Regions from separate parts of the Bacillus smithii genome, predicted to be linked through region 3. Evidence: riboswitches for the same ligand, from Rfam matches in the RefSeq annotation. Region 3 holds a riboswitch; each other region holds the start of a gene.
The links. A riboswitch is a leader RNA that binds a small molecule or an ion and turns the genes downstream of it on or off. The one in region 3 is predicted to bind S-adenosylmethionine.

Region 1 (3,098 bases), 100 kb from region 3:
AAGCAGAAGCGATCGTTTCCCTTCAACTGTACCGCCTTACCAATACGGATGTCACTGCTTTGCAAAAAGAAGCGGAAGATTTGAAAAAGAAAATCGCTGAATTGACGGCCATATTGGAAAGCGAAAAGAAACTATTGTCCGTTATTAAAAAGGAATTAATCGAAATGAAAAAGCGGTATGGGGATGAAAGACGGACGACCATTGAAAAAGAAATAGAAGAAATAAAAATCAATCCTGAAGTGACCGTTGCTATTGAAGACGTCATGGTAACCGTTACGAAAGAAGGATATATTAAGAGAACAAGTCTTCGTTCCTACTCGGCTTCAAGCGGTGCCGATTTGGCGATGAAAGATTCAGATCGGTTGCTGTTCCAAGCGGAATTGAGCACCACCGATGTGCTGCTATTGTTCACTAACAAAGGGAATTATTTGTATATTCCTGTACACGAATTGCCTGATATTCGCTGGAAAGAAATGGGGCAGCATATTGCCAACCTGATCGCCATAGGAAAAGACGAAAAGATCATTCAAGCCATTGCGGTCCAAAATTTTGAGGAAAAGGGCTATCTTCTCTTTTTCACGAAAAACGGCATGACCAAAAAATCTGAACTGTCTCAGTATAAAGCACAGCGCTATTCACGTCCGCTTGTGGCCATTAATTTAAAAGATAATGATGAAGTAATCGATGTGTTTTTAACAAACGGCCAAATGGATGTGTTCATTGCTACAAGGTTGGGATATGGGCTATGGTTTGAAGAAGAAGAAATTAATACCGTAGGACCAAGAGCGGCCGGAGTAAAAGGCATCAATTTAAAAGAAGATGATTATGTGGTCAGAGGAAAAGTATTCGTCCGAGGAGAACAGCCTTATATTTTTGTGGCAACCCAGCGCGGAGCTGTGAAAAAAATGAAATTGAATGAAATGGAAAAAATGTCCAGAGCTAAACGGGGTCTTGTTTTATTAAGAGAATTAAAATCCCATCCGCACCGAATTGCGTATTTAGATCTCACCGACAATGACTCCATCGTTTATTTGCGAACGGAAAAAGGAGTCGTAGAAACGGTTTCCCTTTCCGGATTAAGAGAGAATGACCGCTACTCAAATGGCAATTTTGCCATTGACGAATCAGAAAGCGGTACAGTCATAGAAGGATGGACAGAAAAACCGTCCGGTACAGAGTAAAGGATTTTTCTACGGCGAGATATATGTATAAGCAATGCTGTAAAACAAAAGTAGAAGGATCTCCCATCAAAAAGATTTTGATGGGAGATTTTTTTTGCACAATAATTCATTTGTATTGTTTTGAACAAATCATCAGACAAACAATATGGGTATTTATATCCATTTTTTAAAACATGTCGCTCTTTTTCGGATCACTTCCATGAAGGTACTACTTTTTAATGCCAAACCGTTTTCCACCGTAAAATCTTCAAACGCCCCATCAAGAAGTTAATCCTTTCAAGCAATGGATGTGGCAAAACAATGACTCCAATGCAGGAAATACAATGCCCCAAATTTAAGAAGGAAGAAAAATTTCATTTCAGCAAAGAGTTGTTCTCTTTAAATTTTTTCTTGCTGCCTATGAGTTTATTTATACGAAAAGGTAAAATGATTCTACAAATTTTATAAATTCCTATAAATTCCTATCAAAAAACTGCGGAAAAATTCGTTGACTTTTAGTAACTTTCTGATAAAATAAAAAGCAATTAAACTTATCAAGAACGACGGAGGGACCTGGCCCAATGAAGTCTGGCAACCTGCCTTGAAAAGAAGGTAAGGTGCCAATTCCAGCAAAATGGTATCCATTTTGGGAGATAAGGTATGTATGATATGGTACCTATTGATTCTTTCCTGAAATGGAAAGATTTTTTCATTTTACCATCAGCCTCTAAACAGGAACACCAATGAGTGGTATAGAAAGAAGGGGTATTTTGAGCGAATTATTTACGTTTGACACGTGGGATCATTATCAACTACCGGAATTTGATGAAAAGAGTGAAACAAAAGGGGCATTAGAAGTTCTGGAATGGGCCTATGACCATTATGGAGAAAAAATTGTCTATTCGTGCAGTTTTGGAATAGAAGGAAGTGTACTTGTGGACTTGATTTATAAAATCAATCCAAAAGCGACCGTCGTTTTCTTAGACACAGGACTGCACTTTCAAGAAACATACGAAACCATTGATAAAGCGAGAGAACGTTATCCGGAACTGAACATCGTCATGCAAAAGCCGGAATTAACGCTGCAGCAGCAAAGCGAACAATACGGTGAAGAATTATGGAAAAAAGATCCGAATTTGTGCTGCCATCTACGCAAAATTGTTCCGCTAAAAAGTGTTCTCGAACCTGTTGAAGCATGGATCTCAGGCTTGAGAAGGGAACAATCAGAAACAAGAAAACACACGAATTACATAAACCTTGATAAAAAGTTTGGCAAAATTAAAATTTGTCCATTAATTCATTGGACGTGGAAAGAAATTTGGCGGTATGCGTATAATGAAGAACTGCCTTACCATCCTTTGCACGATCAAGGATATCCAAGCATCGGATGCCAGCCTTGCACCTCTCCTGTATTTGATTTAGAGGATTTACGGGCCGGAAGATGGAAAGGCACCGGAAAAACGGAATGCGGTTTACATCTGCCCTCTTAAAATCACTAAACCAAGTAGACTGATTAAATATATAAAATAAGGAGGATCCTCTACATGACCGAAATAAAACCGCACGGAGGAGTTCTAATTCAAGCGTACAATCCAGAATATCCATTCGAAGGCATTGAAAAAGAAATTGAGCTGGATGCCACTGCTTTAAGCGATCTTGAATTAATCGCGACAGGAGCCTATAGTCCTTTAACAGGATTCCTAGAAGAAAAAGATTACAACAGCGTAGTCGAAACGATGAGGCTCTCCAACGGCATTGTTTGGAGCATCCCCATTACACTGCCGGTCACAAAAGAAAAAGCAGCCGATCTACAAATCGGGGAACAGGTTCGGCTTACTTTTGACTGTGCTACATATGGTGTGATCACCATTAAAGATATTTATGAACCAGATCAACAAAAAGAGGCGGAATTGGTTTACAAAACAACGGAACTAGCCC
Region 2 (3,098 bases), 930 kb from region 3:
TAGCGCCGGTATCGACATCGATACGAAGTATATTGAAAAGGATGATGAAAGTGGTATCTGATTGGACACAACAACCTCTCCATGAACAAATTTCCGAAACAGGCAAAACGGTATTATATTTTTATACTCCTTTATGCGGAACATGCGCGGTGGCAGGAAAAATGGTGGATGTGATTGAAAAGCTTTTTCCTGATTGCACTTTTGCCAAAGCGGATATCAATTATCATGAGGATTTTGCTCATCAATATGAAATTGAAAGCGTTCCTTGCCTGATGATTTTTGATAAAAAAGAATTAAAAGACAAAATTTATGCCTTTCATTCTGTACCTTTTCTATATGAAAAATTATCTCAATATCAAGCGGGGTAAAGGCATCCTTATGGGCCTTTATCCCGCTGTTATTTTGTGGATGTCCATTTTTGTCATTCAGCAATTCCATTCAGGCAGCGTTTCTAAGTGAAAAATGATTTTAGCCAATGATTGGCTTTCGTGTTTCGCCAACTTGCAAAAATGACATATTTCTTGGGAAATAATTCAAGAAACGTCCTTTTATTTGAAAAAGAGCGGTCGAATGTGAAGAAATGGGGGGAATTTGTCAAAGGGTTTTTCTTTATCTGTCGAATCCTTTTTAAAGGGAATTCACCTGAAAAATGGAACTATGTACAGTAAACATTCAGGTGAAGGGATGAGAAAATGGACAAGTTATTCGCAAGGATTCAAAGGGAATGTTTCGAACGAAAACATCTTTTCCCGATTCTTCCTTCTAATCCACTGACCGTTCTTTTTGATTCAAACGATGAAACATGGATGTTTTCTTTGTCCAAAAGCCAAATGGATTGGAAAAAAGGAACGATTTCAAGCCCGCACTTACATCTTTGCGGGACGGACGAGATTTTTCGAAATATTTTGTTGGGGGAAGAAAGATTGTTAACAGCTGTCAAAAGAAAAGACGTGAGCATATTTGGATCCTTTCGTTTGCAGCTGCAGCTGGAAGCTATTTTGTGGTTATGTAAGGAACGGGAAGAAACCGTCGTATTAGGTAGATTAGGATGAAAGTAACATATTTCTATCAATTTTATTTGACATTATTCGCATGAAAATGTATAATTTTCGAGAAACCAATTTCCGAACAATTTCATAAACACTTGCTCTTATCAAGAGAGGTGGAGGGATGTGCCCAATGAAACCCGGCAACCGTCAATCGTTCAGTTGACATGGTGCCAATTCACACAAAGCAGTTTGCTTTGAGAGATGAGAGAAAGGACGAAGAATACGTAACCTTTCTGCTCATTGGCGGAAAGGTTTTTTTCATTTCAAAAAAGAAAGCAGGTGAATGAATCAATGAGCGAACTGATCTCTTTATCGCAGGTGAAGAAAGTTTTTCGTACAAAAAACGGAAATGTGACAGCCGTTAATAATATAGATTTGCAGATTCAAGAGGGAGAAATTTTCGGTATTATTGGCTACAGTGGAGCCGGAAAAAGCACTCTGATCCGCATGCTGAACGGTTTGGAAATTCCGACAGAAGGCCAAGTGACGGTTGCAGGGCAAGAAATTTCGAAAATTCAAGGCGCTTCTTTACGAAAAGCACGCCAAGAAATCGGCATGATCTTTCAACATTTTAATCTATTATGGTCGCGCACAGTACGGGAAAATATTGCTTTCCCGCTGGAAATCGCCGGAGTGCCGAAAGAAAAACGAATGAAACGTGTAGATGAACTGATTCAATTAGTAGGACTCGAAGGAAGAGAAGACAGCTATCCTTCTCAATTAAGCGGCGGTCAAAAACAAAGAGTAGGCATTGCCAGAGCTCTCGCCAACGAACCGAAAGTATTGCTTTGCGACGAAGCCACTTCTGCATTGGATCCACAGACGACCGATTCGATCCTTGATCTACTTGTCGATATTAATAAACGGCTCGGTTTGACGATCGTGTTAATTACACATGAAATGCATGTAATCAGAAAAATTTGCCATCGCGTGGCAGTTATGGAAAATGGGCAAATCGTTGAAATCGGTCCGGTGCTGGAAGTGTTTAAAAATCCAAAACAGCCGGTAACGAAGCGTTTTGTTCAACAAGTTACCGAACCGGAAGAATCGAAGGAAACGATTGCTCATCTTCTCAAACGCTATAAGGACGGTAAAATTGTCAAACTTACCTTTATTGGCGATTCCGCTGAACAGCCGATCATAGCCAACTTAATCAGAGATTTTCCGGTTGAGGTAAATATTGTTCAGGGGAAAGTGTCCCAAACTCAAAATGGTGCATATGGCACACTGTTTATCCAGATTCAAGGATCGGAACAAGACGTACAAAAAGTGATCGCTTATTTACAAACACAACAAGTAGAGTCGGAGGTCATTACCCATGCTTGAAAAATGGTTTCCAAATGTGGATTGGGCAATGATGTGGCAGGCAACAGAGGAAACCCTATACATGACGGGAGTATCGGTAGTTGCCACCTTTATTCTTGGTTTAATCCTTGGACTTTTGCTTTTTTTAACATCGAAAGGGAACTTATGGGAAAATAAATTTATATATTCCATCGTTGCCGCAGTTGTGAATATTTTCCGTTCGATTCCTTTCATCATTCTCATCGTGCTGCTCATTCCTTTTACAAAAGCGCTTGTCGGCACGATAATCGGTGCGAATGCCGCCTTTCCGGCGTTGATTATTGGCGCAGGCCCATTCTATGCACGGATGGTGGAAATCGGACTTCGTGAAATTGACAAAGGAGTTATTGAAGCAGCTAAAGCGATGGGGGCCAAAACAAGCACGATTATTTGGAAAGTGCTTATTCCTGAATCGCTTCCCGCTTTGGTCTCGGGCATCACAGTGACAGCGATCTCGCTTGTCAGTTACACGGCAATGGCCGGAGTAATCGGTGCGGGTGGTCTTGGAAATCTTGCTTATTTGGATGGGTTCCAACGCAACCATAACGACGTAACTTTAGTAGCTACGATCATTGTGTTGATTATTGTGTTTGTTATTCAGTTTATTGGTGATTTTATCACTTCAAAAATAGATAAAAGATAAAGGGGGAAAATTTGGTGAAAAAGTTCTTTATAGCCATTATTGCATCTGTATTTGTATTGAGT
Region 3 (3,098 bases):
ACGAATGCACAATTTCTTTCTCGTCATTTGGCTGAAATGGGCGTCAACGTATTTTATCAAACCGTTGTCGGGGATAACAGCGATCGGCTTCTTTCAACGATTCAAAAAGCAGAAGAAAGAGCAGATCTCATCATTTTTACAGGTGGTCTTGGCCCGACACGTGATGATTTAACAAAAGAAACCATTGCCGCGCATCTAGGCAAGAAACTCGTTTTGAACGACGAAGCGTTTAAAGGAATTCGTCAATATTTCCTTAAAATAGGCCGTGAGATGACGGAAAATAACAAAAAACAAGCTCTTGTTCTAGAGGATTGTCTTGTTTTGCCGAATGAAAACGGCATGGCTCCCGGTATGTTTGTGAAATCAAAAAATAAATTTTATATGCTTTTGCCGGGGCCGCCAAAAGAAATGCAGCCGATGTTCGAAAAATATGGAAGGCCGGCTATATTAAATGTTTTGGATCGCCAAGAAAGCATTGTTTCACGCGTATTGCGTTTCTTTGGCATCGGAGAATCGCAGTTGGAGACAGAGATTGAAGATATGATTATGAACCAAACAAACCCGACCATTGCGCCTTTAGCTGGCGACGGAGAAGTGACCATCCGACTTACGGCGAAGCACCGATCAAAAGAGACAGCTAATGAGATGATAGACAAAGTAGAAAAAGAGATTTTAAACCGTGTTGGCGAATACTTTTACGGTTATGGACAAACTACGATTGCAGCTGAATTAGTACAGAAGCTGAAACAACAAAATAAGACGATTGCCTGCGCTGAAAGTTTGACCGGAGGACTGTTTCAAAGTATGATTACCGCTGTTGCAGGAGCAAGCGCTGTTTTAAAAGGCGGGATTGTTTGTTATACAAACGAAGCGAAAGAGCATCTGGTCGATGTTTCAAAAAAGACGCTTGATACGTTCGGAGCGGTCAGTGAGCAGTGTGCGAAAGAGTTAGCTGAAAATGTAAGGAAAAAGCTTAACGCTGATATTGGAATCAGCTTTACGGGAGTAGCAGGACCCGATTCTTTGGAAGAAAATCCTCCTGGAACTGTTTGGATCGGCATTTCTGAAAAAGGAAAAGAATCAAAGGCCGTATTGCTGAAGCTTGCAGGGGATCGGAATCAAATTCGTAACCGTACAGCTAAATACGGTTGTCATTTTTTGCTGCGAACTTGTCAGTAATTTGCTGAAAATGATTGACTTTTCTTTTTTATTGCGCTATTCTTTAAACAAGAGCCACACAATTCAATATTGTAACAGAATTGACTCTTATCAAGAGTGGCGGAGGGAATAGGCCCGAAGAAGCCCGGCAACCTTCAAGAAATCAATGCTTGAAAAGGTGCTAATTCCTACAGATCAGGAAATGATCTGGAAGATAAGAAGGGAAATGATGAACTCAAGCCCTCTTCTTATTGGAAGAGGGCTTTTACTGTTCCTCATCCATCAGGATGGGATCTATTCTCAGATAAGTCGCTGAAATTTCAATCTTCGAATTTTTCGGGAGGTTTTATTATGGCAAACGAGCAATGGGAAAAAGACACAAAATTATTGCATGCAGGGCAAATACCTGATCCTGCGACGGGTGCCCGTGCAGTACCGATCTATGAAACTACTTCTTATGTGTTTCCGGATACGGAACACGCGAGCGCTGTATTTGGACTAAAAAAAGAAGGGAATATTTATACCCGGATTACCAATCCAACTGTTGATGTATTTGAAAAAAGAGTGGCGGCGCTTGAAGGAGGTACTGCCGCTGTAGCATTTTCTTCAGGCATGGCAGCTATCGCGCTCTCCGTTTTAAATGTTGCGAGTGCAGGAGATGAAATTGTCGCAGCGTCTGAATTGTACGGCGGTACTTATAATTTGTTTTCTGCTACTTTTCCTAAATATGGGATTCATGTAAAATTTGTCGATGCTCAAGATCCTGAAAATTTTCGAAAAGCGATCACTCCACGAACAAAAGCTCTTTTCGGAGAAATCATCGGAAATCCAAGTCTAAATGTGTTGGATGTTGAAAAAGTTGCGGCCATTGCCCATGAAAATGGGATTCCGTTGATTGTAGACAATACGTTTGCGTCACCATATGGTTCCAATCCAATCAAATGGGGAGCCGATGTTGTCGTTCACTCGGCAACAAAATGGATTGGCGGTCATGGAACAGTTATTGGCGGAGTTGCTGTAGACGGCGGCCACTTTGATTGGAATAATGAAAAATTCCCTGATTTTATCGAACCGGACCCAACTTATCACGGTTTGCGTTATGCCGATTTAGGAGGAACTGCGTTTGCAACAAAACTCCGCGCACAGCTATTGCGTGATTTTGGGGCATCTTTAAGCCCGCATAGTGCGTTTTTGCTATTGCAAGGATTAGAAACGTTGCATCTTCGTTTGCCAAGACATCACGATAACACGAAAGTCATTGTTGACTATTTGCTGAAGCATCCAGCAGTGGAATGGGTGTCTCATCCTAGCTTAAGCGATCATCCTTCCCATGAATTGGCCAAAAAATACTTAAATAATTTCTTCGGCTCTATTGTGGTATTTGGCATTAAAGGCGGTCGAGAAAGCGGGAAAAAGCTCATTGATCACATTCAACTTTGGTCGCATCTCGCCAATGTGGGCGATGCAAAATCGTTAATAATCCATCCGGCCTCCACTACACATCAACAGCTATCAGCTGATGAGTTGAAATTAGCAGGTGTCAGTGAAGAAATGATTCGTCTTTCTGTTGGACTGGAATCTCCGAAAGATTTAATTGCCGATCTCAATCAAGCTATCGAAAAAGCAACCGGCATTTCGGCTGAAAAGCTTGAAATATAAACAATTTGAAAAGGGGGCGTATTGCTCTCTTTTTCTTGTATGAGTAAAATTATTGTGGGCAAAATTTAACCCCCTCATTTGTTGAGGGAACGTTAGAACGCTCAACAAATGAGGGGGCCACCAAGCGAAAGCGCGGTAGTTAATAAGCAAATAACATGAAAAAGAGGGTTACTCCTTGGTAGAATCTTAGTCAACCAAAACTAAATCACAAACAAAGGAGTAACCCCTCATGCAAAAGAATAACACAGTATATCCAAATTTAAAACAGATTGAGCAATTAG
Region 4 (3,098 bases), 1.1 Mb from region 3:
TATATAGTAAAAATAAAGGAATTATTATAAACGAACCCTCTGTAGCAGCGATTGATATACATACGAAACAATTATTGGCAATAGGTTCAGAAGCAAAAAAAATGATCGGAAAAACCCCCGCCAACATTTCCGTTATTCGTCCATTAAAAAATGGGGTTATTGCTGATTTTGAAGTGACAACGGAAATGCTAAAAAGCATCATGAAAAAAGTAAACAAAGCGCTTGGAATCACCTTGCGAAAGCCGAATGTCGTGATCTGCGCCCCATCTGGAGCGACAACAGTCGAAAAAAGAGCGATTGAAGACTCTATTCGAAGCTGCGGAGCGAAAACCGTCCATTTGATTGAAGAACCGATTGCAGCGGCCATCGGAGCAGATTTGGCGGTAGATGAACCGATTGCTAATATGATTGTCGACATCGGTGGAGGCACTACTGAAGCGGCCATTATTTCCTATGGCGGAGTGGTGTGCAGCAATTCGATTCGAATTGGCGGAGACAAAATGGACGAAGATATCATTCAATATGTACGGAAAGAGTACAACCTGCTAATCGGCGAACCGACCGCAGAAATGCTGAAAAAAGAAATTGGATATGCGCCCATCGATCATAATATCCAAGAAATGGAGATTCGCGGAAGGGATTTAGTAACGGGACTCCCCAAAACGATTACTATTACTTCCTTAGAAATTCAGAAAGCGATAAAGGAAACCGTTTTACAAATATTAGAAACAGTTCGTGCTACGCTGGAAAATTCACCACCGGAACTTAGCGGTGACATTGTTGACAGAGGAATTATTTTAACAGGAGGAGCTTCCCTGCTGAACGGTTTAAAAGAATGGTTGGCAAGCCAGATGATTGTCCCCGTAAACCTCGCACCAAGTCCGCTCGAATCAGTCGCCATTGGTACAGGCCGGTCTTTGCATGTCATCCCTCAGTTAAAAAAAGTAAAAAATTAACGCTTGTTAAAGAAGTCTGTCTCTCCGATTAAAAAAAAGCAGGCCCTCATCCCTCCTGCTTTTTCGGAGGCAGACTTTTTTTCGATCTTATTAAGCCCCTCATATAAACCTTCTTTAGACCGCCGGAGATAAGACTTTTCTGATTTCTTTTCTTCAGGATGAATGATTTCAGCTAGCTTTTGAACACGCGATCTGCCAAAAATTCTCTTGACCGCTGCCTGAAGAAAAGCTATTATTAATTTAATAAATCTGAAAATACGAAAAAAATTTCATAGATTTCTTATCAAGAGAGGTGGAGGGACTGGCCCGATGAATCCTCAGCAACCAGCCGAATTGGCCAGGTGCTAAATCCAGCAAACTTTCGAGTTTGGAAGATAAGAAGGATCATTTTGGACATCATCCATCAAAAGCCTTCTTACGGAAGGCTTTTTTCATTTTATCCGTAATGAGAGGAGGAATACGCATGGGATTTTTGGATCGATTGAAAACAGAGATTTTAACAGCCGATGGCGCAATGGGCACGCTCCTCTATTCATATGGAATTGACTATTGTTATGAAGAATTGAATATTGCCAAGCCAGAAATCATTTCAAAAATACATGAAGAGTATATTCTTGCCGGGGCCGATGTCATCCAAACCAATACTTACAGTGCCAACGCTGTAAAACTGCGTCGTTACGGACTGGAAGAAAACGTCAAACAAATAAATAAAGCGGCTGTCCGTCTTGCCAAACAAGCAGCGGCTGATCATGGAACGTTTGTTTTCGGTACAATTGGGGGCATTCGCGGCTTCCGTAAAGATACCTGCTCACTGGCTGATATAAAAGAGGCCTTCCTAGAACAGGCAGAAAGTTTATTGAATGAAAATCCAGACGGACTGCTTCTCGAAACTTACTATGACTTTGAAGAATTGACAACCGTCTTAAAAATAGCTCGAAAATTAACAAACATTCCAATTATCGCTCAAGTGTCCATGCATGAACCCGGTGTCCTTCAAAACGGTCTATCTCTGAATGAAGCTCTCCACCGTTTGGAAGATCACGGGGCAGATCTGGTGGGTGTGAACTGTCGACTTGGACCTTACCATATGATACAAGCACTTGAAAAAGCTACATTGCCCAAAAAAGCGTATCTTTCCGCTTATCCTAACGCCAGCCTGCTGGATGTGAAAGACGGCCGAGTGATCTACGAATCGGAAGCCGAGTATTTCGGAAGAGCGGCGGTAAAATTGCGCAATCAAGGAGTCCGTCTTATCGGGGGATGCTGCGGCACAACGCCGAAACATATTGAAGCCGTCAAAAAAGCATTATCAGGTCTTTCTCCCATTCATCAAAAATCGGTGAAACCCGAAAAACCGATCATTGTAAAAGAACCACCGGCACCGCTCGATCCCCCTCTTCACGAACTAGCGAAGAAAAAACGGACGATTATCGTAGAATTGGATACTCCGAAACATTTGGATACTTTTCAATATTTTCAAGGGACTCAAGTACTTAAAGAAGTCGGAATCGACGCGATTACAATGGCCGATAATTCGTTGGCTTCACCGCGGATCAGCAACATGGCAATGGCGGCTTTAGTAAAGGCCAACCAGCGTATTCGCCCGCTCGTACATATAACCTGCCGAGATCGCAATTTAATAGGACTGCAATCGCATTTGATGGGCCTCCACACCCTAGGTATTCATGATATTCTTGTCATTACAGGCGATCCGACAAAAGTGGGTGACTTTCCCGGTGCCACAAGCGTATACGACGTTTCCAGTTTGGAACTGATTTCATTAATTAAGCAATTGAACAACGGGATTTCTTTTTCCGGGAAACCATTAAAACAAAAAACTCATTTTTCCGTTTCCGCTGCTTTTAATACGAATGTCCGCGTACTGGAAAAAGCAGTCAAACGGATGGAAAGAAAAATAGAATGCGGAGCCGATTCGTTTATCACACAGCCGGTTTTTACAAAGGAAAAAATAAAAGAAATTTACGAAGCAACGAAACACTTAAATGTCCCTATTTTCATCGGAATTATGCCATTAACAAGCCTCAAAAACGCAGAATTTTTGCATAATGAAGTGCCAGGCATAAAATTATCCGATGAAATTATAGAGCGAATGAGAGCATTCGACGGAGATAAAGAAAAATC

Region 1: it holds a riboswitch for S-adenosylmethionine, as region 3 does, so the genes downstream of both, BSM4216_RS07910 (phosphoadenylyl-sulfate reductase) here and BSM4216_RS08390 (O-acetylhomoserine aminocarboxypropyltransferase/cysteine synthase family protein) in region 3, are expected to answer to the same signal.
Region 2: it holds a riboswitch for S-adenosylmethionine, as region 3 does, so the genes downstream of both, BSM4216_RS12790 (methionine ABC transporter ATP-binding protein) here and BSM4216_RS08390 (O-acetylhomoserine aminocarboxypropyltransferase/cysteine synthase family protein) in region 3, are expected to answer to the same signal.
Region 4: it holds a riboswitch for S-adenosylmethionine, as region 3 does, so the genes downstream of both, BSM4216_RS03095 (bifunctional homocysteine S-methyltransferase/methylenetetrahydrofolate reductase) here and BSM4216_RS08390 (O-acetylhomoserine aminocarboxypropyltransferase/cysteine synthase family protein) in region 3, are expected to answer to the same signal.

Annotation. Positions count from the first base shown of each region.
Region 1 covers NZ_CP012024.1:1,678,538-1,681,635, reverse strand. Annotated here, with positions in the region: gene parC (DNA topoisomerase IV subunit A) at 1-1,181, shown strand, start outside; SAM riboswitch class I at 1,709-1,820, shown strand; gene BSM4216_RS07910 (phosphoadenylyl-sulfate reductase) at 1,904-2,650, shown strand; gene sat (sulfate adenylyltransferase) at 2,705-3,098, shown strand, end outside.
Region 2 covers NZ_CP012024.1:2,712,934-2,716,031, reverse strand. Annotated here, with positions in the region: gene BSM4216_RS12805 (toprim domain-containing protein) at 1-61, shown strand, start outside; gene BSM4216_RS12800 (thioredoxin family protein) at 51-368, shown strand; gene BSM4216_RS12795 (hypothetical protein) at 693-1,052, shown strand; SAM riboswitch class I at 1,148-1,257, shown strand; gene BSM4216_RS12790 (methionine ABC transporter ATP-binding protein) at 1,350-2,375, shown strand; gene BSM4216_RS12785 (methionine ABC transporter permease) at 2,368-3,036, shown strand; gene BSM4216_RS12780 (MetQ/NlpA family ABC transporter substrate-binding protein) at 3,051-3,098, shown strand, end outside.
Region 3 covers NZ_CP012024.1:1,783,293-1,786,390, reverse strand. Annotated here, with positions in the region: gene BSM4216_RS08395 (competence/damage-inducible protein A) at 1-1,179, shown strand, start outside; SAM riboswitch class I at 1,264-1,379, shown strand; gene BSM4216_RS08390 (O-acetylhomoserine aminocarboxypropyltransferase/cysteine synthase family protein) at 1,510-2,817, shown strand; gene BSM4216_RS08385 (ISLre2 family transposase) at 3,047-3,098, shown strand, end outside.
Region 4 covers NZ_CP012024.1:664,808-667,905, reverse strand. Annotated here, with positions in the region: gene mreBH (rod-share determining protein MreBH) at 1-956, shown strand, start outside; SAM riboswitch class I at 1,234-1,337, shown strand; gene BSM4216_RS03095 (bifunctional homocysteine S-methyltransferase/methylenetetrahydrofolate reductase) at 1,420-3,098, shown strand, end outside.